DNA from 4 places in the Pseudomonas eucalypticola genome. Region 3 is predicted to be linked to each of the others. Evidence: predicted binding sites of a transcription regulator. Region 3 holds the regulator's gene; each other region holds the start of a gene.
What was found. The regulator sigma-54, encoded in region 3, starts transcription at its own class of promoters, with help from an activator protein. The targets are predictions, from matches to a motif close to ANTGGCATNNANNTTGCTNT.
Positions count from the first base shown of each region.

Region 1: HWQ56_RS21120 (circularly permuted type 2 ATP-grasp protein) is a predicted target of sigma-54. The motif match lies at 3,464-3,483, and genes of this name have one in related genera.
Region 2: glnA (glutamate--ammonia ligase) is a predicted target of sigma-54. The motif match lies at 3,758-3,777, and genes of this name have one in related genera.
Region 4: flgB (flagellar basal body rod protein FlgB) is a predicted target of sigma-54. The motif match lies at 3,736-3,755, and genes of this name have one in related genera.

Region 1 is NZ_CP056030.1:4,749,949-4,755,794, reverse strand. Features, by position in the region: gene HWQ56_RS21135 (LTA synthase family protein) at 226-2,304, shown strand; gene HWQ56_RS21130 (hypothetical protein) at 2,500-2,736, shown strand; gene HWQ56_RS21125 (ribonuclease E inhibitor RraB) at 2,954-3,295, shown strand; gene HWQ56_RS21120 (circularly permuted type 2 ATP-grasp protein) at 3,516-4,925, shown strand; gene HWQ56_RS21115 (alpha-E domain-containing protein) at 4,938-5,846, shown strand, end outside.
Region 2 is NZ_CP056030.1:412,422-418,267, forward strand. Features, by position in the region: gene HWQ56_RS02010 (DUF4124 domain-containing protein) at 265-861, opposite strand; gene HWQ56_RS02015 (DUF4124 domain-containing protein) at 858-1,391, opposite strand; gene HWQ56_RS02020 (chorismate mutase) at 1,598-2,149, opposite strand; gene glnA (glutamate--ammonia ligase) at 2,255-3,661, opposite strand; gene thiI (tRNA uracil 4-sulfurtransferase ThiI) at 3,994-5,448, shown strand; gene typA (translational GTPase TypA) at 5,588-5,846, shown strand, end outside.
Region 3 is NZ_CP056030.1:5,423,170-5,429,015, forward strand. Features, by position in the region: gene lptC (LPS export ABC transporter periplasmic protein LptC) at 1-233, shown strand, start outside; gene lptA (lipopolysaccharide transport periplasmic protein LptA) at 220-759, shown strand; gene lptB (LPS export ABC transporter ATP-binding protein) at 759-1,484, shown strand; gene HWQ56_RS24240 (RNA polymerase factor sigma-54) at 1,675-3,171, shown strand; gene hpf (ribosome hibernation-promoting factor, HPF/YfiA family) at 3,280-3,588, shown strand; gene ptsN (PTS IIA-like nitrogen regulatory protein PtsN) at 3,601-4,065, shown strand; gene rapZ (RNase adapter RapZ) at 4,068-4,925, shown strand; gene HWQ56_RS24260 (HPr family phosphocarrier protein) at 4,942-5,217, shown strand; gene HWQ56_RS24265 (superoxide dismutase) at 5,397-5,846, opposite strand, start outside.
Region 4 is NZ_CP056030.1:1,559,476-1,565,321, forward strand. Features, by position in the region: gene HWQ56_RS07230 (flagella synthesis protein FlgN) at 1-379, opposite strand, end outside; gene flgM (flagellar biosynthesis anti-sigma factor FlgM) at 431-757, opposite strand; gene flgA (flagellar basal body P-ring formation chaperone FlgA) at 907-1,659, opposite strand; gene HWQ56_RS07245 (chemotaxis protein CheV) at 1,735-2,664, shown strand; gene cheR (protein-glutamate O-methyltransferase CheR) at 2,718-3,545, shown strand; gene flgB (flagellar basal body rod protein FlgB) at 3,800-4,207, shown strand; gene flgC (flagellar basal body rod protein FlgC) at 4,211-4,657, shown strand; gene HWQ56_RS07265 (flagellar hook assembly protein FlgD) at 4,673-5,374, shown strand; gene flgE (flagellar hook protein FlgE) at 5,402-5,846, shown strand, end outside.

The DNA.
Region 1 (5,846 bases), 670 kb from region 3:
ACCTGGTGCTACCTCACGCCACTTGAGGGTGGGACCTGTATCGCCCGCTTCCTGAGCTTCGCCCGGTCCCACAGGGTTATGCGAGCCACCCTTTGGGCCGGGCGAAGCCCGGGAAGCGGGCGACGCTGTCTAAAAATTGCAGTGCATCACTTGCCATCTTGATGCACCATTTGCCGCCTCGTGTTTCACGATTCCAATAAACCCATCCACGGATCTTCAATCGACATGGCCATCACGGACGCCTTGGAACCGGCGCAGGCGTATAAACGCCGGCAGCCGACCGTCAAATCCCACCTTGCCTACACCTTGCTCAGCGGCCTTGCCATCATGGTGCTGCTCAGCCTGCTGCGCCTGGCATTGCTGATCTACAACCGTGAAATGATCCTCGACACCCCGGCCTCCACCTTTGTCGAAGCATTCGGCAATGGCCTGCGCTTCGATGTGCGCCTGGTGGTCTACACGCTCATTCCGCTGGTGATCGCCACCCTGGTGCCCTGGCTGATGGCGCGCCGCGGCCTGTGGCGCTTCTGGCTGACCATCACCTCCAGCATCATGATGTTCCTGGGCCTGATGGAACTGGATTTCTTCCGTGAATTCCACCAGCGCCTCAACGGCCTGGTGTTCCAGTACGTGAAGGAAGACCCCAAGACCGTGCTGAGCATGCTCTGGTACGGCTACCCCGTGGTGCGTTACCTGGTGGCCTGGGCGATTGTCACCTGGCTGCTGAGCCTGGTGTTCAAGGGCATCGACCGCATGACCCGCCCGCGTACCGACTACGTCGCCAGTGGCCGCCGCCCGGTGGCGCCGTGGTATGGCCGCGTGGCCATGTTCGTGGTGCTGCTGGCCGTGGCCGTGGTCGCCGCCCGCGGCACCCTGCGCCAGGGCCCGCCGCTGCGCTGGGGCGATGCCTACACCACTGATTCGAACTTCGCCAACCAGCTGGGCCTCAACGGTACCCTGAGCCTGATCGGCGCCGCCAAGAGCAGCTTCTCCGACGAGCGCGACAACATCTGGAAAGCCACCATCCCCGAGGATGATGCCCAGCAGACCGTGCGCAACATGCTGCTGACCACCAACGACAAGCTGGTGGACGCTGACACTGCCGCCGTGCGCCGTGACTTCACGCCACCGGCGCAGAACGTGCTGGGCTACAAGAACGTCGTGGTGATCCTGATGGAAAGCTTCGCCGGTCACTCGGTGGGTGCCTTGGGCGCACCGGGCAACATCACCCCGTATTTCGACCAGTTGGCCAAGCAGGGCGTGCTGTTCGACCACTTCTTCTCCAACGGCACCCATACCCACCAGGGCATGTTCGCCACCATGGGCTGCTTCCCCAACCTGCCGGGCTTCGAATACCTGATGCAGACCCCCGAAGGCGCCCACAAGCTGTCGGGCCTGCCGGAGCTGCTCAGTGCGCGCAACTACGATGACGTGTACGTGTACAACGGTGATTTCGCCTGGGACAACCAGTCGGGCTTCTTCGCCAACCAGGGCATGACCACCTTCATCGGCCGCAATGACTTCGTCAACCCGGTGTTCTCCGACCCTACCTGGGGCGTGTCCGACCAGGATATGTTCGACCGTGGCGCCGAGGAACTGGCCAAGCGTGACAAGGCCGGCAAGCCGTTCTATGCCTTGCTGCAAACCCTGTCCAACCACACCCCGTATGCCATCCCGTCGCCGCTGCCGGTGCCCCAGGTCACTGATCGTGGCCCGCTGAACCAGCACCTGACGGCCATGCGCTACTCGGACTGGGCCCTGGGCCAGTTCTTCGAGAAGGCCAAGAAAGAGCCGTACTTCAAGGACACGCTGTTCATCGTCGTCGGCGACCATGGTTTCGGCAACGAGCAGCAGATCACCGAAATGGACCTAGGCCGCTTCAACGTGCCCATGCTGATGATCGGTGAAGGCCTGCAGGAAAAATTCGGTGCGGTGAACCACACCGTGGGTACCCAGATCGACATCGTGCCGACCATCATGGGCCGTCTCGGTGGCGAAACCCGCAACCAGTGCTGGGGCCGTGACCTGCTGAACCTGCCTGAAGGCGACAAGGGCTTCGGCGTGATCAAGCCGTCGGGCAACGAGCAGACCGTGGCCATCATCACCGGCGACCGGATCCTGGTGCAGCCCAAGGACATGCCGCCGCGCATGTTCCGCTTCCAGTTGGGCAGCGACCCGAAAGCCGAGCCTATCGCCGATCAGCCTGACCAGGCCGACCTGCTGCACAAGCTCGACTCGTTCATCCAGACGGCCACCAAGAGCCTGCTGGACAACACCGCGGGAGTTGCCGACTCGAAGAAATAACGTGTCGTGATTCAATGCTGGCCCCGGTGGGGGCTGGCTTGCCAGCGAGCTTTTCGTGCTGAAAGCTCACTGGCAAGCCAGCCCCCGCTGTCGTTTCAGGGCCTGCGCTGCCATTTGGCACTCCCTTGGAACGATGCTCCCGTCCCCCGGTCAAGTTAAGTGAGGCGGTTGCCTCAGTCTGCCGAGGAGATCCTGATGAAAAAGTGGCAAATCGCTTTTATCGATGAGCATGGTCAGCAACTGAACCTGCAAATCGATGCTGATCAGCGTCCCGACAAGGATGAAGCGGCCCGGCATGTACGTGCCTACTACCGGCCCGTGCTGGCGAAGGCCGACCTGAACGACTTCGACAACCGCGCCCCGGAACCGGCGGCGAAAGCGCTCAAGGAGATGAATGCCATGGAAATCGTTTCCGTGACACCAGTCGACTGATCCTCATCCCGTGCGCCTGACCCTCTGGCACAGGCGCTGCCTTCGCGCTACTCTGCAACCGAGGGCGGCCAATACCGTTGGTCGTGACCTTGTCTTGTCAGCTTCATGCTTGTTTCCGGGTGACCCGAGCGGGTCGCGTATTCCCTTTGCAGTCATCTGTCAACGGAGGTCCTGGAAGTACTGAAAGTCTATCCATCAATGATGAGGAGGACGATCCATGAGCACAGCCTATCAAGAAGACATCAGCACCCATGTGCTGCGCCGCATGAAAGAAGGCGGATTCGATTTCGCCAGCATCCACCCCATCGAGTTTTATGCCGTGTTCCCGGACGAGAAACGTGCGCGTACGGCGGCGGGAAAGTTTCAGGGTGAATCACTCAATGCGCAGGTCAGTGAACGGGACGACGGCGCCTGGTACCTGGAACTCAGCAAGGTGATGTACGCCACCTATGGCGGCATCGGCGAGTTCGAGCAAGACTTCGAGGCCGTCATCGAACCGCTGGGCGGTGAGATCGAAGGGTGGGGCGTCAAGCATCAGGTCCAACGGCTTCAAGCATAAAATCAGGTGAAAGGTTCGAGCCTCACGCTGACAACGTGGGGCTTGCGGCTATCCTTAGGACGCTTCGCAATGAAGCGTCCACAAGCCGGTTGTGGTGGAACACGCACAGGAATGGTGCGTCGTTCGCCGCGGTTTTAGCCAACCGATTGTTTTATAAGCGTTTATGCCGCTGGCACGGGCCTTGCGATGGCCTTGGTGTCCGGGTGACAAGGAGTACGGCATGATCCGCACCTTTTATGATGAGATGTACGATGCCGGCGGCGTTGTCCGCCCGCATTACCGGGAGTTCGCCCGCTGGTTGGCCGACACCCCCGAAGAACTCCTGGCCCAGCGGCGCCGGGAAGCCGATCTGCTGTTCCACCGCGCCGGTATCACCTTCACGCTCTATGGCGATGAGCAGGGCACCGAGCGGCTGATTCCTTTCGATACCATTCCGCGCAGCATCCCGGCCAGCGAGTGGCGGGTGGTGGAGCGTGGCTGTATCCAGCGCGTGAAGGCGCTGAACATGTTCCTGGCCGACCTGTATCACGACCAGCGCATCATCAAGGCCGGGATCATCCCCGCCGAACAGGTGCTGGCCAACGAGCAGTACCAGCTGGCGATGCAGGGGCTGAACCTGCACCGCGATATCTACTCGCACATTTCCGGGGTAGACCTGGTGCGCGACGGCGACGGCAGCTACTACGTCCTGGAAGACAATTTGCGCACCCCCAGCGGCGTGAGCTACATGCTCGAAGACCGCAAGATGATGATGCGCCTGTTCCCCGAGCTGTTCGCCGCCCAGCGCATCGCCCCTATCGACCACTACCCCAGCCTGTTGCTCGACACCCTGAAAAGCTCCAGCCCCATCGACAACCCCAGCGTGGTGGTGCTGACCCCCGGGCGCTTCAACAGTGCGTTCTTCGAGCATGCGTTCCTGGCGCGGGAGATGGGCGTGGAACTGGTGGAAGGCGCCGACCTGTTCGTGCGTGACGACCGGGTGTACATGCGCACCACCGATGGCCCCAAGGCCGTGGATGTGATCTACCGGCGCCTGGACGATGCCTACCTGGACCCCTTGGCCTTCAACCCGGAATCGATGCTGGGCGTGCCGGGGCTGCTGGCTGCGTACCGCTCGGGCAACGTCATTCTGGCCAACGCCATCGGCACCGGGGTGGCCGACGACAAGTCGGTGTACCCCTATGTCACCGACATGATCCGTTTCTACCTGGATGAAGAGCCGATTCTCAAGAACGTGCCCACTTGGCAGTGCCGCAAACCCGAAGAGCTGTCCCACGTGCTGGCGCACCTGCCCGAACTGGTGGTCAAAGAAACCCAGGGTTCCGGCGGCTACGGCATGCTCGTGGGGCCGGCGGCCAGCGCCGCCGAGATCGAGAACTTCCGTGCCCGCCTCAAGGCCCGGCCCCATGCTTACATCGCGCAACCGACGCTGTCGCTGTCGACCTGCCCGACCTTCGTCGAAAACGGCATTGCCCCGCGCCATATCGACCTGCGCCCGTTCGTCCTGGCCGGCCGCGAAACCCGTGTGGTGCCCGGCGGCCTGACCCGCGTGGCGCTGCGCGAGGGCTCGCTGGTGGTCAACTCGTCCCAGGGTGGCGGAACCAAGGACACCTGGGTGGTCGAGGATTAAGGATGCCTGCCAATGCTGAGTAGAACTGCCTCTGACTTGTACTGGATGTCGCGCTACCTGGAGCGGGCCGAAAACCTCGCACGGATGCTCGACGTCAGCTATTCCCTGTCGCTGATGCCACAGGACGGGCGCGGTGACGGCCTGGATGAAATGGCCATGCCGCTGCTGATCACCGGCACCCTGGACGACTACCTGGAGCGCCATGGCAAGCTGCACGCCGAACGGCTGCTGCACTTTTTCGCCCTGGACGCCAGCAACCCGGCCAGCATCTACAGCTGCCTGGGCGCGGCCCGCGCCAGTGCCCATGCCGTACGTGGGCGCATCACTGCCGACATGTGGGAAAACATCAACTCCACCTGGTTGGAAATCCGCGGCATCGCCGAGCAGGGCCTGGGGCGTTATGGCCTAAGCCGCTTCTGTGAATGGATCAAGGAGCGTTCGCACCTGTTTCGCGGCGCCAGCTACGGCACCATCATGCGCAACGACGCGTTTCGCTTCATTCGCCTGGGTACCTTCATCGAGCGCGCCGACAACACCTTGCGGCTGGTGGATGCCCGCTACGAAATGCTGGGTGACGAAGCCGAGTCGGTGGACGAGAGCTCGGCGCGCAGCTACTACCAGTGGAGCGCCCTGTTGCGTGCCCTGTCGTCGTTCGAGGCCTACACCGAGATCTACCGCGACGCGCCATCGGCCCACAACGTGGCTGAGCTGTTGCTGTTGCGTGCCGACGTGCCGCGCTCGCTGCGTGCGTGCACCGAGGAAATCGACCAGATCCTGGCCTCGCTGCCGGGCCTCAACGGTCGCCCGGCCCAACGCCTGGCCGCCGAGCTGGACGCGCGCCTGCGCTACACCGGCATCGGCGAGATTCTCGACGAAGGCCTGCACGCCTGGCTCACCGAATTCATCCCCAAGGTCGCCGAA
Region 2 (5,846 bases), 1.4 Mb from region 3:
CGTTGACCTCTTTTGGCTCACGGCCGCCGGGTTTCGGTCCGAAGCGGCGCGGGCTGGTAATCCGCTGATACAACTAAAATGCAAGAACCAAACCAAGGCTCCGAAAAGAAGCGCGGCCAACGAAAAATAGCGCTTTCCCTGCTCATTAAATGACGCCGCCCCGGTTGTCTCGTTCAGGTTTGACCCAAAATGGGCTGGGCGTGCATAAAACCAGGCTTTTCATGCACCAAAATGAAGCGGCAGGCGTTCACTATAGCCCGTCGCTCAGTCGTCGTCCTCTGGCTTGTCTGCCAGCGGGCATTCCGGGCGCACACCGTAGTCTTCTGCCGTGCAGGGGTTGATGCGACGCTTCTGGATCAGCGAAATCCGTTGCATGTGAAAAGGCTGCGCTGGCGTGCGTTCAATCACCGTTTCCTGGTTATCGATGATCTCCGCCGCAAGTTGGTGCGTGCCGCGGTCAATGTTCTGCAAGGGGAACACCGGGCTCACGGTTGGGCCGGCGATGACCTTGCCGTCGAGCAGCAAGCGATAACCGTGGTTGGGCATCAGCACCGGTTCACTGGTGACGGTGACGATCATGTTGCCACCGCCATCGTGAATGGTGGCATCGGGCTCAGGGATGAGGATGCGCAGCATGTCGTAGTGGGCGATGGCCTGTTTGCGCTTGGCCTTGCGTGCCGGCGTGGGCGGCGGCGGAGTGGCGGTCATGCTGTTGCTTGGGCGTATGTCCACCCGGGTGGCATTGGCGTGGGGCTTGTCGGTATAGACCCGGTTGCCCTGGGCATCGACATAGGTATAGACCTCGGCCGCCGCACTGGCTGACATCACCAGCAGCAGGGCAGCCAACAGCAGGCGGTTCATGGGCGTTTTCCGGCAGGGGGCAGGTGGAAGCGTTGCAGGGTGAAGGTGACAGTGGGGCTCTGTTGCACCACTCGGTCGTTGAGCAGTACCTGCACCGCCAGGCTGTGGTCGCCGCGGTCGATGTTGACCAACTGCAGGCGCGGCACATTGGTGGGCTGGCCGTAGGGCTGGTCGTCCAGCAGCAGGCGCAGGCGGTGTTCGGGGCGCAGGCGCGGGTCGATCAGCACGCCTACGGTAAAGGTGCCGTTGTTGGCGCGCAGGGCTTCCTCGCTGGGAATGTCAGTCAGTTGCAAGGTGCGGTAGGCCTGCACGTTATTGTCGTTGCGCTGGCGCGGTGGAGGCGCCATTGGCGCCACGGGAGCCTGTTGCTGCACGCTGTTGAGTGGTGGCAGTTCTACCGTCTGGGCCGGCGTGCCCTGGGGCGGCTGGTTGGAATAGGCGGTATTGCCCTCGGCATCGGTGTATTTGTAGATCTGGGCGGCTGCGGGCAGGGCCACCAGCATCAGTAACCAGATGAGGCATGAACGCATGAGCGCTTCCTGTCGACCATGGAAAGAGGGCCCGGCGGGCCAAGCTCGCAGCATAGAACAGAATGGCCGGGCGCAGTTGCGCCAGATGGCCCGCTTCCCCTGTAGCAGCGGACCCGGCCGCGTCACATGCGCCGCGCAGTATCAGGCGCACCGCACGCATCGCCGACGCGACCAGCGTGAGAAGCTCCCGAAGACAATTGCGTGACTCAGGATGGTGCGCTGCACAGCTCCCCAGTGGCGCGAACCAGCGCCTGATGCTGCAACGGGTCCGCTTTTCGTGCACCGATGGCAGCCGCCAGCCAGCGTGGGCATTGGGCATCTGTGCGCGATGGGGCGAACGCGGCCAGGCGTTCCAGCAGTTGTTTCTGCAGCACATCCAGTTGCGGGCGGATCTCCTTGGCCAGGTCTGCGCGTGGCGTGCCGGGCGCACTGCCTTGCTGGTTCCATTGCGACAGCAGGCTGTATTGCACCAGCTTGTTGGCTTCGATCTGCGCGGCGAAGAACTGCTCGGCCAGGGCGCCGTCCAGCTTGTAGTCGGCGGCGAGTTTGCCGGCGCCAGCGATCACGTCCCGTTCGCGGGGCGCATCGAGCACTGGCTTATGGCTGTCCCATTTGGTCAGGGCCACCTTGGGCGCTACCTCCAGGCGTTGCGCCACGCTATCGAGCAGCGGTGCAAGGGTGGCCGGGGCATCGGCAAAGGCGGGCAGGGTGAAGGCTGCGGTGCACAGCAGCAGGGTGCGGGAAATGAAAGGGGGCATGGGCTTTCCTTGTTTTTATACGAATGACGGCTTTATTGACGCATAAAAAAGACCTCCCGAAGGAGGCCTTTTTCAAATCACGCGGCTTGCGCCAGCGTCACGGGATCAGCAGCTGTAGTACAGCTCGTATTCCAGTGGGTGTACGAAGGTACGAACCTTGATTTCTTCTTCGCTTTTCAGGGCGATGTAAGCGTCGATGAAGTCGTCGCTGAAAACGCCGCCTTTGGTCAGGAACGCACGACCTTTGTCCAGCTCTTCCAGGGCTTCTTTCAGGCTGCCGCAAACTTGTGGGATCTCTTTGGCCTCTTCAGGCGGCAGGTCATACAGGTTTTTGTCAGCAGCGTCGCCAGGGTGGATCTTGTTCTGGATACCGTCCAGGCCGGCCATCAGCAGCGCTGCGAAGGCCAGGTATGGGTTGGCAGCCGGATCCGGGAAGCGAGCTTCGATACGACGGCCACGTGGGCTATTGACGTAAGGAATGCGGATCGAAGCCGAACGGTTACGGGCCGAGTAGGCCAGCATTACCGGCGCTTCGAAGCCTGGCACCAGACGCTTGTACGAGTTGGTCGAAGGGTTGGTGAAACCGTTCAGGGCCTTACCGTGCTTGATGATACCGCCGATGAAGTACAGGGCGGTGTCGGACAGGCCGGCATAGCCTTCGCCAGCGAAGGTGTTCTTGCCATCTTTGGCGATGGACATGTGCACGTGCATGCCCGAGCCGTTGTCGCCGTACAGAGGCTTTGGCATGAAGGTAGCGGTGCGACCGTAAGCGTCGGCAACGTTGTGCACGACGTACTTCAGGGTCTGGACTTCGTCAGCCTTCTTCACCAGGGTGTTGAACTTGACGCCGATTTCGTTCTGGCCGGCAGTCGCCACTTCGTGGTGGTGGACTTCAACGACCTGGCCCATCTCTTCCAGTGCGTTGCACATGGCAGTACGGATTTCGTGGTCGTGGTCGAACGGAGGTACTGGGAAGTAGCCGCCCTTGACGCCTGGACGGTGGCCCTTGTTGCCGCCTTCCACGTCCTGGTCGGACATCCACGAACCCTGTTCGGAGAAGATCTTGAACATGGAACCGGAAATGTCGGACTTGAACTTCACTTCGTCGAAGATGAAGAACTCTGGCTCCGGGCCGGCGAATACAGTGTCACCGATACCGGTCGACTTCAGGTATTCTTCAGCGCGGTGAGCGATGGCACGTGGGTCGCGATCGTAACCTTGCATGGTCGAAGGTTCGATGATGTCGCAAACCAGGATCAGGGTAGGCTCTTCGGTGAACGGGTCCAGAACGGCGGTTTCGTCGTCCGGCAGCAGGATCATGTCGGAGGCTTCGATGCCTTTCCAGCCAGCGATGGAGGAACCGTCGAACATCTTGCCGACTTCGAAGAAGTCATCTTCCAGCGCGTCACGGGCTGGCATGGTGACGTGGTGCTGGGTGCCTTTGGTGTCAGTGAAGCGCAGATCAATCCACTTGACGTCATGATCTTTGATGAGTTGAACCGACTTCGACATGTTGTCCTCCGGGGTGAATAAGGGCTGGTAGTGGTGAGCCCTGTAATTTGGGTGATGCCGGGCGCGATAGTCTGCCAAGGCAACCTGCCTCACAAGGGAGCAATTTGCATGCCAGTGCCCCGAGATGGGTTTTTTGCCCCAAACCCAGGCGTTTCGGCGTATTTTCGGCAAATTGCGCCGTTTTGTCGCACTGATTTGATGCGCTAGCAATCTGTAGCGCACCATAATGACGCACAGAAAACCTTCTGTACGATAGTTGGTCAAACCTTGAGCAATTTCCGCTATAATCCTGCCCCCTCTTTTTCGGCTGGCACCTGGCGCGCTGTTTTTTCATGAAACTAATCGTAAAAGTCTTCCCAGAGATCACCATCAAGAGCCGGCCGGTTCGCAAGAACTTCATCCGCCAGCTCGCCAAGAACATCCGCGTCGTGCTCCGTGAACTGGACCCGAAGCTGGTGGTCGAGGGCGTGTGGGACAACCTCACGGTCGTCACCCGCGTCGAAGATGCGAAGATCCAGCGCGAAATGATCGAGCGCCTGCGCTGCGTGCCGGGTATCACCCATTTCCTTCAGGTGGACGAATACCCCCTGGGCGAAATGGATGACCTGGTCGAGCAGTGCCGCAAGCATTTCGGCGACCAGTTGCCAGGCAAGATGTTCGCCGTGCGCTGCAAGCGCGCCGGCAAGCACACCTTCACTTCCATGGACGTCGACCGCTACGTGGGCAGCCAACTGCGCCGCCTGTGCGGTGCTGCCGGCATCGAGCTGAAGAACCCTGACGTCGAAGTGCGCCTGGAAATCCGCGACAAGCGCGTGTTCATCATTCACAGCCAGCACCAGGGCATCGGCGGCTACCCTTTGGGTTCGCTGGAGCAGACCCTGGTACTGATGTCCGGTGGTTTCGACTCCACCGTGGCCGCCTACCAGATGATGCGCCGCGGCCTGATGACCCACTTCTGCTTCTTCAATCTGGGCGGCCGTGCACACGAGCTGGGCGTGATGGAAGTCGCGCATTTCCTGTGGAAGAAGTACGGCAGTTCCCAGCGCGTGCTGTTCATCAGCATCCCGTTCGAGGAAGTGGTGGGCGAGCTGTTGAGCAAGGTCGACAACAGCCACATGGGCGTGATTCTCAAGCGCATGATGCTGCGCGCTGCCAGCCGGATGGCCGATCGTCTGCAAATTGATGCCCTGGTGACCGGCGAAGCCATCTCGCAAGTGTCGAGCCAGACGCTTCCGAACCTGTCCGTCATCAGCGCGGCAACCGACAAGCTGCTGCTGCGTCCATTGCTTGCCAGCCATAAGCAGGACATCATTGACCAGGCCAACGAAATCGGCACCGCCGACTTCGCCAAGCACATGCCTGAATATTGCGGGGTGATTTCGGTCAACCCCACCACCAAGGCCAAGCCCCACCGCGTCGCCCATGAAGAACAGCAGTTCGACATGGCCGTGCTGGAGCGGGCCCTGGAACGCGCCAAGCTGGTCTCCATCGACAACGTGATCGATGAACTGGGCCAGGATATCGAGATCGAGGAAGTCGGCCAGGCACTGGCTGGCCAGGTGATCATCGACATCCGTCATCCGGACGCCCAGGAAGACGAGCCCCTTGAACTCGAAGGCATCGAGGTCAAGGCACTGCCGTTCTATGCACTGAACAGCCGTTTCAAGGAACTGGACCCCACCCGTCAGTACCTGCTGTATTGCGACAAAGGCGTGATGAGTCGCCTGCATGCCCACCACTTGCTCAGTGAGGGACATGCCAATGTGCGCGTTTATCGACCGAGCTAAGCGCCCGGGGCTGTTTGCCTGTGGCCTGCGTCACCGGCCCCCCGACGCCAACGACAAGCTGTAACGGCATTGTCGGACTCTAAGTCAAATCGCTGTCACAACCTGTCAGCACACCGAATCCTCTGATCGAGATACACAAGTGATCGAAAATCTACGTAACATCGCCATCATCGCTCACGTTGACCATGGTAAAACCACCCTGGTAGACAAACTGCTGCGTCAATCCGGCACCCTGGAGCGCAACGAGCTCAACGACGAGCGCGTGATGGACTCCAACGACCAGGAGAAAGAGCGCGGTATTACCATTCTGGCGAAAAACACCGCCATCAACTGGAATGGCTACCACATCAACATCGTCGACACCCCCGGCCACGCCGACTTCGGTGGTGAAGTAGAGC
Region 3 (5,846 bases):
TCGAACTGATCGACAACGTGCGCATCGCCCGCACCGACCAGAAGAACCGTCCGACGCTGATCACCAGCACCCGCATGACGGTATTCCCACAACAGCAATATGCGCAGACAGACCAAGACGTTAGAATCGACGGCGCCGGTGGCGTCTCTACGGGCAAGGGAATGAAAGCATATTTGAAAGACAGCAAGATCAACTTGCTGTCCAACGTAAGAGGACTGTATGAGGCTCGTTAATACCCTTCCTTTATTGCTCACCCTGGGTACGGCACTGGGAAGCGCGAGCGCCTGGGCACTGCCGACCGACCGTGACCAGCCGATCCACATCCAGTCCGATGACGCGCAACTGGACGACAAGCAGGGCGTGGCTGTCTACAAGGGCAATGTGATCATTACCCAGGGCACCATGAAGATCACCGGCAACACCGTGACCATCACCCGTAACGCCCAGGGCGACGTCGACACGTTCACGTCGGTGGGCAACCTGGCCTATTACGAGCAGAAGCCGGCCATCGACAAGCCCATCGTGCAAGGCTGGGGCAAGACCATCCAGTACCAGTCGGCGCTGAACCACATCACCCTGATCGACCAGGCCAAGGTGGTGAACGACGGCAACACGTCCGAAGGCGAGAAGATTGTCTACGACACCGTCAAGCAGGTGGTCAACGCCGGCCGCGCCACGGGCGCCAAGGTCACGCCGCGACCACGGATCGACATGGTCATCCAGCCGAAAAGCAAAACCGACCAGCAGCAGGGCAAGTAATGGCGACTCTCAAAGCCCAGCACCTGGCCAAGGCCTACAAGGGCCGGCAAGTGGTGCGCGACGTCAGCATGTCCATCGAAAGTGGGCAGATCGTCGGTTTGCTGGGGCCTAACGGCGCCGGCAAGACCACCTGCTTCTACATGATCGTGGGCCTGGTGCAGGCCGACCAGGGCCGCGTGCTCATCGACGACCTGGATGTCAGCCACCAGCCGATGCACGGCCGCGCCCGCTCGGGTATCGGCTACCTGCCCCAGGAAGCCTCGATCTTCCGCAAGCTGTCGGTGTCGGACAACATCATGGCGATTCTGGAGACGCGCAAGGAACTGGACAAGGCCGGGCGCCTCAAGGAGCTGGAAAGCCTGCTGCAGGAGTTCCACATCACCCATATCCGCGACAACCTGGGCATGAGCCTGTCCGGCGGCGAGCGGCGCCGGGTGGAAATCGCCCGCGCGCTGGCCACCGCGCCCAAGTTCATCCTGCTGGACGAACCGTTCGCCGGTGTCGACCCGATCTCGGTCGGCGACATCAAGCAGATCATCCACCACCTCAAGAACAAGGGTATCGGCGTGTTGATCACCGACCACAACGTTCGTGAGACGCTGGACATCTGCGAAACCGCTTACATCGTCAACGATGGCCAGCTGATCGCCGAGGGCGACGCCGAAACCATCCTGGCAAACCAACTGGTGAAAGAGGTTTACCTCGGCCACGAGTTCCGCCTGTAACGGCGAGGTGTTTGGCTTGCTGCCTGGGCATGTCGCATTTTTTTGGCTCCGCGGGGCTTTTATTGCGGCATCGCTCTAGGCAAACACTTCGGTTTCAGGCATATAATTTGCTTACGACAAAAGCCGAGAGCCTCGGCGCCCTGTAGTGGATGGCGCTCTGCGCCGGCGAATAAGGTGTTAAGCCCCTGCCATGAAACCATCGCTCGTCCTAAGAATGGGCCAGCAACTGACGATGACCCCGCAGTTGCAACAGGCCATCCGCCTCCTCCAGCTCTCCACCCTGGACCTCCAGCAGGAAATCCAGGAGGCCCTGGAATCCAACCCCATGCTCGAGCGCCAGGAAGAAGGCGACGATTTCGACAACAGCGACCCGATGGCCGACAAGGCCGAGCAGCAGGTCACGCCGGAAATCCAGGAGCCCAGCTACCAGGAGACCACCGCCCCCACCGTCGACAACCTCGAAGACGGCGAATGGAGCGAGCGCATTCCCAATGAGCTTCCCGTCGATACCGCCTGGGAAGACATCTACCAGACCAGCGCAAGCAGCTTGCCCAGCAATGATGATGACGAATGGGATTTCACCACTCGCACGTCGGCCGGCGAGAGCCTGCAGAGCCATCTGCTGTGGCAACTGAACCTGGCGCCCATGTCCGACACCGACCGGCTGATCGCTGTCACCCTGATCGACTGCATCAACAACCAGGGTTACCTGGATGAGACCTTGCAGGAAATTTGTGACTCCTTCGACCCCGAGCTCGACATCGAGCTGGACGAAGTCGAGGCCGTGCTGCACCGCATCCAGCAGTTCGAGCCGGCCGGCATCGGTGCCCGCGACCTGAGCGAATGCCTGCTGCTGCAGTTGCGCCAGATGCCCGCCAAGACCCCCTGGCTGGCTGAAGCCCAGCGCCTGGTGGCCGAGTACATCGACCTGCTGGGCAGCCGCGACTACAGCCAGTTGATGCGGCGCATGAAGCTCAAGGAAGACGAACTGCGCCAGGTCATCGAGCTGGTGCAGAGCCTCAACCCGCGCCCGGGCTCGCAGATCGAGTCCACCGAAGCCGAATACGTGGTGCCGGATGTCATCGTGCGCAAGGACAACGACCGCTGGCTGGTGGAACTGAACCAGGAAGCGGTGCCACGCCTGCGGGTCAACCCGCAATACGCCGGCTTCGTGCGCCGCGCTGACACCAGTGCCGACAACACCTTCATGCGCAACCAGCTACAGGAAGCACGCTGGTTCATCAAGAGCCTGCAAAGCCGCAACGAAACCCTGATGAAGGTGGCCAGCCAGATCGTCGAGCACCAGCGTGGCTTCCTCGACTATGGCGACGAGGCGATGAAGCCCCTGGTGCTGCACGATATCGCCGAGGCGGTAGGCATGCACGAGTCGACCATTTCACGGGTGACCACGCAGAAATACATGCACACGCCGCGCGGCATCTATGAGCTGAAATACTTTTTCTCCAGCCACGTCAGCACCTCCGAAGGCGGTGAATGCTCGTCCACGGCCATTCGCGCGATCATCAAGAAACTGGTTGCCGCCGAAAATCAGAAAAAGCCATTGAGTGACAGCAAGATCGCTGGTTTACTGGAGGCACAAGGCATCCAGGTAGCCCGCCGCACCGTCGCCAAATACCGTGAATCCCTCGGGATCGCGCCGTCCAGCGAACGCAAGCGGTTGATGTGATCCTGGCGGCGCGCGAGCGCCGCCGGTGGGCACCAGATGAGCCACAGCGTTCCAGTGGCAGGTTATCCGACCTGTCTCTTTATGCACTGGCAATAAGGAGAAAGCGGTATGCAAGTCAACATCAGTGGACATCAACTGGTTGTGACCGACGCCATGCGCACTTACATCGGTGAGAAACTGGACCGATTGGAGCGCCATTTCGACAAGATCACCAACGTGCAGGTCATCATGGAGGTCGAGAAGCTGAAACAGAAAATCGAGGCCACCCTGCGCGTACCCGGCGGTGAGGTAGTGGCCAACGCGGAGCATGACGACATGTACGCGGCCATCGACCTGCTCACCGACAAGCTTGACCGCCAACTCAAAAAGCATAAGGAAAAACAGCAGAGTCTGCTGCAAGGCGCGACTGCCCGCTGACCCTCCCCACTCATGACCCAACTTCAACAGATCCTGACCCCCGGCCGTTCCCTGGTGAACGTGCCGGGCGGCAGTAAAAAGAAAGCCATCGAAACCATCGCCACCCTCTTTGCCCGCGAAGTGCCGGGCCTGGAGATGCAGGTGGTCTTCGACAGCCTGATTGCCCGTGAAAAACTCGGTTCCACCGGTTTTGGCAACGGCATCGCCATTCCCCATTGCCGCCTGCCCGGCCTGAAATCGCCGGTCAGCGCCCTGCTGCACCTGGAACACAAGATCGACTATGACGCCATCGACGGCGCGCCGGTCGACCTGGTCTTCGTGCTGCTGGTCCCCCAGGAAGCCACCAACGAGCACCTGGCGTTGCTCAGCCAGATCGCCGGCATGCTCGATCGCGCCGACGTGCGCGAGCACCTGCGCTCGGCCAAGAGCAGCGAAGCCCTCTATCAAGTGGTTCTGGACGAACAGAAAGGTCATTGACCATGCGCCTGATCATCGTCAGCGGTCGCTCCGGCTCGGGCAAGAGCACGGCCCTGGATGTGCTGGAAGACAACGGCTTCTACTGCATCGACAACTTGCCGGCCGGGCTTCTGCCAGAGCTGGCAGAGCGCGCGTTGGTACGCACCGAGCTGGCCCAGCCGCTGGTCGCCGTGTCCATCGATGCCCGCAACCTGCCCAGTGACCTGTCGCGTTTCCCGCAGCTGTTGCAGGAAGCACGGGACAAGCACATCCAGTGTGACGTGCTGTACCTGGACGCTGATGAAGAAACCCTGCTCAAGCGCTTCTCCGAAACCCGGCGGCGCCACCCCCTGAGCAACACCTCGCGCTCGCTGGCCGAGGCGATTCGAGTGGAAACCGACCTGCTCAGCCCGATCGCCGACCTGGCCGACCTGAAGATCAACACCACCCATCTGAATCTCTACCAGCTGCGCGACTCCCTGAAGTTGCGACTGCTGAACAAGCCCGAGCCGGGCACCGCGTTCCTGATCGAATCGTTCGGGTTCAAGCGTGGCATGCCGGTGGACGCTGACCTGGTGTTCGACGTGCGCTGCCTGCCCAACCCGTACTGGAAGCCCGAGCTTCGCGACCACTCCGGGCTCGAACAACCGGTCATCGACTACCTGGCGGCCCAGCCGGACGTGGAAGAGATGTACCAGGACATCGCCAGCTACCTGCAAAAGTGGTTGCCGCGCTTCGCCGCCAGCAACCGCGCCTATGTCACCGTTGCCATCGGCTGCACCGGCGGGCACCATCGTTCGGTGTACATCACCGAACGCCTGGGCCAGGCCTTGCAGCAGACGCTCAAGAACGTTCAGGTTCGCCACCGCGACCTCAGTTGAAAGGACCCCCACCGCGATGCCCGCTCGTGAAATCGAAATCATCAACAAGCTCGGCCTGCATGCTCGCGCGGCGGCCAAGTTCGTCGGCGTCGCCGGTAAGTTTCCTGATTGCCAGGTACGCATAGGCCGCAACCCCGAGAGCCTAATCGACGGCAAGAGCATCATGGCCGTGATGATGCTCGCGGCCGGCAAAGGTACCCAGGTGCACTTGCAGACCGAAGGTGCGCAACAGGAAGAAGCCATGGCGGCGATTGTCGAACTGATCAACAACAAGTTCGACGAGGGCGAATGACCGCCCTGCCCCGCTCAGCAAGAAGCCCGGCCTAGTGCCGGGCTTCTTCGTACAGCGCTCCCGGCTCTACAACGGCGCAAACCGTGCCAGCGCTTCGGTGACGATGATCGCCGCGCCCGCCAGCAATAGCGCACTGCCCAACAGCAACCGCAAGCGCGTCAACACCATGCGCCGGTTCATCAGGCAATGGCAGCCCGGTAGCGACGCTCTACTTCGGCCCAGTTGACCACGTTGTAGAAAGCGTTGATGTATTCAGGGCGACGGTTCTGGTACTTCAGGTAATAGGCATGCTCCCAGACGTCCAGGCCAAGGATAGGCGTGTTGCCGCTCATCAATGGGCTGTCCTGGTTGCCGCTGCTTTCCACGACCAGCTTCTTCTGCGGGGTGACGCTCAGCCACGCCCAGCCGCTGCCGAAACGAGTCAGCGCGGCCTTGGTGAAGGCCTCCTTGAAGGCATCGAAACCACCCAGCTCCTTGTCGATGGCCTGGGCCACGGTGCCCTGGGGCTGGCCGCCGCCCTTGGGCGCCATCACCTCCCAGAACAGCGAATGGTTGGCATGGCCGCCGCCCTGGTTGATGACCGCCCCTTGCAGTTTCTCAGGCAGCTGCTTGACGCTGCCCACCAGCTT
Region 4 (5,846 bases), 2.5 Mb from region 3:
TACGCATCTGGTTGGCGGTGGTGAGTTGCTGCAGGTGGATCAGCTTGCCATTCTGCTCGTTCACGGCTCGGCAATCGGCCAGCAGCCCCGTGAGCAGGTCGCCCCGGGCCAACAGGTCGGGCCCCAGCTGCGAATGTTGGGCAAGTATCTCCAGACCACTGTGGTCGGCGGGCAACTTGAGAGTGAGCAGTATCTCGGTGCGTTTACGACCATGCTGTTCCAACAGAACGATCAGCGACTGTTTTTGCGCCAGGATATTTTCCAGCAGCGGCATGTCGCGGCCGTGCAGCGCCACCGACTCTTGCTGCAACAAGGCAAGCAGTTGCTGGGCCGGGGCGATATCTTCTTCAATCAACAGCAGCAGGTTTCTGTCGTGCATGGCTGGCTCTGGTATTCAAGCGTCCAGAAGCCTCTGCGCAGGGCGATGGCCCTAGCGCTGGGCTTCGAAATTTAGCAGTTTGCTGGCTACGCGGCTGCTGTCCACTTTATAGCTGCCATCGGCAACGGCCGCTTTCAACTGCGCCACGCGGGCACTGTCGACGGTCGGCTGGTCGCGCAGCTTGTCAGTGATTTTCTGCAACTGCTGAGCCTCGGAACTCAGGTGTACGGATTCCCCGCCGCTGGTGGTGCCAGTGGACGTAGTGGTGGTGCTGGCCGTGGTGCTCGCCGACGTGTCGGTGGTGCCAGTGGTACCGCTCGTGCGTGTCGAGGTCGACACCTGCGAGGAATTGTTCAAACGACTGAAGTCGATAACCATAATGAAAACCTCTGGGTATTTGGACGCTTGCCTTGTTTTCGGCCAAACCCCGAATAACTTTAGGCACTTTGATACAAAGCGCCGGTGCGCCAAGGCTGGGGGCTGCAATGGCCTCCAGTCTAGGAAAATAAGCTGCGAACCGCCAGCGTTTACATGGCGACTTCCACTTGGCCAGGCCCGGTGACACGAGCTTTTATCACACGGTTGGAGTTCAGGTTGCGTACCCGGATCTGCTCGCTCATGGCCCCTTTGGACAGTGCCTCGCCGGGCATCTTCACCGCCAGGCCGCCGGTTGTGGCGGTGATCACGACGTTGTCGCCTTTCTTGATGGTGTCAGGGGCCTCGACATGCGCCGGGCTCAATACCTGGTCGTTGACCGTTGGTCGGAGAAGCTTCTGGCCCACGGCCTGGTCGAGTGCGGTCAGATAACCCTGGGTCAGCAGGCCCGTGTCGCGCTCGCGCAGTGCCACGTCGCCCTCTTCGATCACGCTGTCGCGCTTGAGCGGGCGAGTGGTGATGACCACGTCGCGAAACAGCTTCACCTGCGCCGGGACGAACACCGTCCAGGGTGAACTGCCGTCACAGCGCACCCGCACCGACACCCGGCCGATGGGCGTGGCCGGGCTTTGCAGCGCCGCTGTCAATTCCTTGTCGCACAACCCCATGCGCAAGCGTGGGTCCAGCGGGTTCACCTGCACCTCATAACGGCCTTCGGTCTGGCTGGTTGCCAGATAATCTTCTACGGTGAACTCAAGAAAACCCTGGGTCACACCGATAAGCTGCTCAGGAGTTGTGAATTCCTCGGCCTGGGAGGCACTGCCGAATCCAAAAATGCAGACCGCGGCAAGGCCGCAGAGTAACCTCTGTGCCATGCGTCGGGATAATGTCGTTTTTGCGTTCATACACTATAAAAAGCAAGGGGCGTGCCGATTCAGTGGGCAGGTACGTTCCAAGCGAAGTTTTAAGGAGTCACAGGCATGGCTGGTGTAATGGATTCGGTGAACCAGCGCACTCAACTGGTAGGGCAGAACCGCCTGGAGCTTCTGTTGTTCCGTCTCAACGGGCCGCAGCTCTATGGCATCAACGTGTTCAAGGTGCGGGAGGTGCTGCAATGCCCGAACCTGACCATGATGCCCAGGTCCAGCCCGGTAGTGCGCGGTGTCGCGAATATTCGTGGGGCGACCATTCCGATCCTCGACCTGGCGTTGGCGACCGGTGGGCGCAGTTTGCAGCAGGACATCAAGAACACCTTCGTGATCATCACGGAGTACAACACCAAGATCCAGGGTTTCCTGGTGCATTCGGTAGAGCGCATCGTCAACATGAACTGGGAGGAGATCCATCCGCCACCCAAGGGCACGGGTCGCGATCACTACCTGACGGCCGTGACTCGCGTGGACAATCAACTCGTCGAAATCATCGACGTGGAGAAAATCCTGGCCGAGGTGGCGCCCACTTCCGAGGCGATTTCCGCCGGCGTCGTGGACGTCGAAACGCAGAGCAAGGCGTTGTCCCTGCGTGTGCTCACCGTCGACGACTCCTCGGTGGCGCGCAAGCAGGTCACCCGGTGCCTGCAGACCGTGGGCGTGGAAGTGGTCGCGTTGAACGATGGTCGCCAGGCGCTGGATTACCTGCGCAAGCTGGTCGATGAGGGCAAGTCACCGGAAGAAGAATTTCTGATGATGATCTCCGACATCGAGATGCCCGAAATGGACGGCTATACCTTGACGGCGGAGATTCGCAGCGACCCACGCATGCAAAAGTTGCATATCATCCTTCATACTTCCTTGTCGGGTGTATTCAACCAGGCGATGGTCAAGAAGGTGGGGGCCGATGATTTCCTGGCCAAGTTCCGGCCTGATGATCTGGCGCAACGGGTTGTAGACCGAATCAAGGCAGCAAGCTAACGACCGGGGCGCGTGCGCCCCGGACACGACAGACGATTTGAGAGGCGGCACCATTGTCTACGGGTAATTTGGATTTCGAACAGTTCCGGGTCTTCCTGGAAAAAGCCTGTGGCATTCTGTTGGGCGAGAACAAGCAATACCTTGTTTCCAGCCGTCTCAACAAGCTCATGGAACAGCAGGGCATCAAGTCCCTGGGCGAACTGGTGCAGCGCATCCAGACCCAGCCGCGCAGTGGTTTGCGCGAGCAGGTGGTGGACGCCATGACCACCAACGAGACCCTGTGGTTTCGCGATACCTACCCCTTCGAAGTGATGAAGAACAAGGTGCTGCCCGAGTTCGTCAAGAACTCGCCGGGCCAGCGGCTGCGCATCTGGTCGGCGGCCTGCTCGTCGGGCCAGGAGCCGTACTCGCTGTCGATGACCATCGATGAGTTCGAGCGAACCAACCTGGGCCAGCTCAAGGGCGGCGCGCAAATCGTGGCCACTGATTTGTCCGGCTCCATGTTGACCAACTGCAAAAGCGGCGAATACGACAGCCTGGCCATTGGTCGTGGCCTGTCGGCCGACCGCCTGCAGCGCTACTTCGACACCAAGGGCCCTGGCCGCTGGGCCGTGAAGGCGCCCATCCGCAGCCGCGTGGAGTTTCGCTCCTTCAACCTGCTGGACAGCTATGCCGCCCTGGGCAAGTTCGACGTGGTGTTCTGCCGCAACGTGTTGATCTACTTCTCTGCGCAAGTGAAGAAAGACATCCTGATGCGCATCCATGGCACCCTCAAGCCCGGTGGCTACCTGTTCCTGGGGGCATCGGAGGCGCTCAACGGCCTGCCGGACCATTACCAGATGGTTCAATGCAGCCCGGGCATCATCTACCAGGCGAAATGACCCAAAGGCCCTCCGGGGCCTTTGTTGTTCTTCCCCCTGCGCCGTAGTAGCGGACCTGGCCGCATCCCAGGCCCGCGCGGCAACCCCACCTTGCCGCTTTGTTGGCACCCAGCGGAACCACGTTGCCGCTTTTCTGGCATTGCCGCTTGCCTCTTCGCCGTCCGCCCCCGCAAAACCGGGCTCTTCACAGTTTGGCACGGCCCTTGCTATGTCTCAGTCACCAACATCCGGTCCGCCGTTTACAGGTCTCTACCATGAGCATCAGTTTCGCCAAAGCCCTCGGCATCCACGAACAGGCCCTGGCCTTTCGTGCCCAGCGCGCCGAAGTACTGGCCAACAACCTGGCCAACGCCGACACGCCCAATTACAAGGCGCGTGACCTGGACTTCGCTGCCGTGCTGCAGGCCGAAAGCGACAAGCGCCAGAACGGCACCTTCGAACTGGAGCGGACCAACGCCAACCATATCGAAGCCGAAGGCGTGACCATGGGGGACCAGCAATTGCTGTACCGCACCCCCAGCCAGCCGTCGCTGGACCAGAACACCGTGGACGCGCAGGTCGAGCAGGCCAACTACGCCCAGAACTCGGTGAACTTCCAGGCCAGCTTCACCCTGCTCAACGCCAAATTCAAAGGGCTGGTCTCAGCCATCCGGGGAGAATGATTCATGTCGCTAGCCAGCGTCTTCAATATTGCCGGTACCGGCATGAGTGCCCAGACCACGCGCCTGAACACCGTGGCCAGTAACATCGCCAACGCCGAAACCGTCTCGTCGAGCATCGACCAGACCTACCGCGCGCGCCACCCGGTATTCGCCACCGTGTTCGACCAGACCCAGGCCACCGGCGACAGCGGTTCGCTGTTCCAGGACCAGGACGCCGCCGGCAGTGGCGTGCAGGTATCGGCCGTGGTCGAGGACCAGAGCAACCTGGAAGCGCGTTACGAACCGAAGAACCCGGCCGCCAACAAGGACGGCTACGTGTACTACCCGAACGTGAACGTGGTGGAGGAGATGGCTGACATGATCTCTGCCAGCCGCTCGTTCCAGACCAACGCGGACATCATGAATACCGCGAAAACCATGATGCAGAAAGTCCTGACCCTGGGTCAGTGATAGGGGCGCACGAACATGACTACAACCACTGACAGCACATCGGCCTCATCCGTCCTGACGTCACTGCAAAAGACCACCAGTACCACCGACAGCTCCACCGGTACCGCGGGCAGTGCGCTGGGCAAGGACGCGTTCCTGCAACTGCTGGTGACCCAGATGCAGAACCAGAACCCCCTGGACCCGCAGGACAACAGCGAATTCGTGTCCCAGCTCGCCCAGTTCAGCAGCCTGGAAAGCATGCAGACCCTCAATGACTCGGTGAGCACCATCCTCAGCTCGTACCAGTCGTCCCAGGCCTTGCAGGCGTCCTCGCTGGTCGGCCACTCGGTGACCGTTACCGGCACCACCGCCGATGTCGACACCAGCAAGGGCCTGACGGGCTCGGTGAACCTCACCGACTCCAGCACCAGCAACACCATTGGCGTCTACAGCAGCGACGGCACCCTGGTTCGTACCCTGGACATGGGGACGCAATCGGCCGGCACCTACAGCTTCACCTGGGATGGCAAGGATGGCGACGGCAACACGGTGGATTCGGGCACTTACACCTTCAAGGCGGTGGCCACGGTCAATGACACCTCGACGGTCATGACCACCAACCTGCCCAACACCGTCAACAGCGTCACCATGGCTACCACCAGCGGCGGCGAAATGACACTCAACCTTGCGACGGGTACCAGTGTTGGCCTGTCCTCTGTCCAAACCATCGGAATTTAATGCCGGCTACGGCGCAGGAGTGAAAACATGTCTTTCAACGTCGGCCTCAGTGGCCTGGCAGCAGCCAACAAAGCCCTGGACGTCACCGGCAACAACATTGCCAACGTCGCCACCACCGGTTTCAAGTCGTCGCGCACCGAGTTCGCCGACCAGTACGCCCAGTCCATCCGTGGCACGTCGGGCAAGACCACCGTCGGTAGCGGCGTGACCACTGCTGCCGTGTCGCAGCAGTTTACCCAGGGCAACATCGAGTCCACCGGCAACAGCTTGGACATGGCCATCAACGGCAACGGTTTCTTCGTGCTGAGCGACAACGGCTCCAAGCTGTACACCCGTGCCGGTGCCTTCTACAGCGACAAGTCCGGCAACATCGTCGACTCCAGCGGCAACAACCTGCAGGGCTACACCACCGACAGCAGCGGCAATCTGACCTCTGGCGTGCTTTCGAACCTGGCCATCGACACCTCGAACC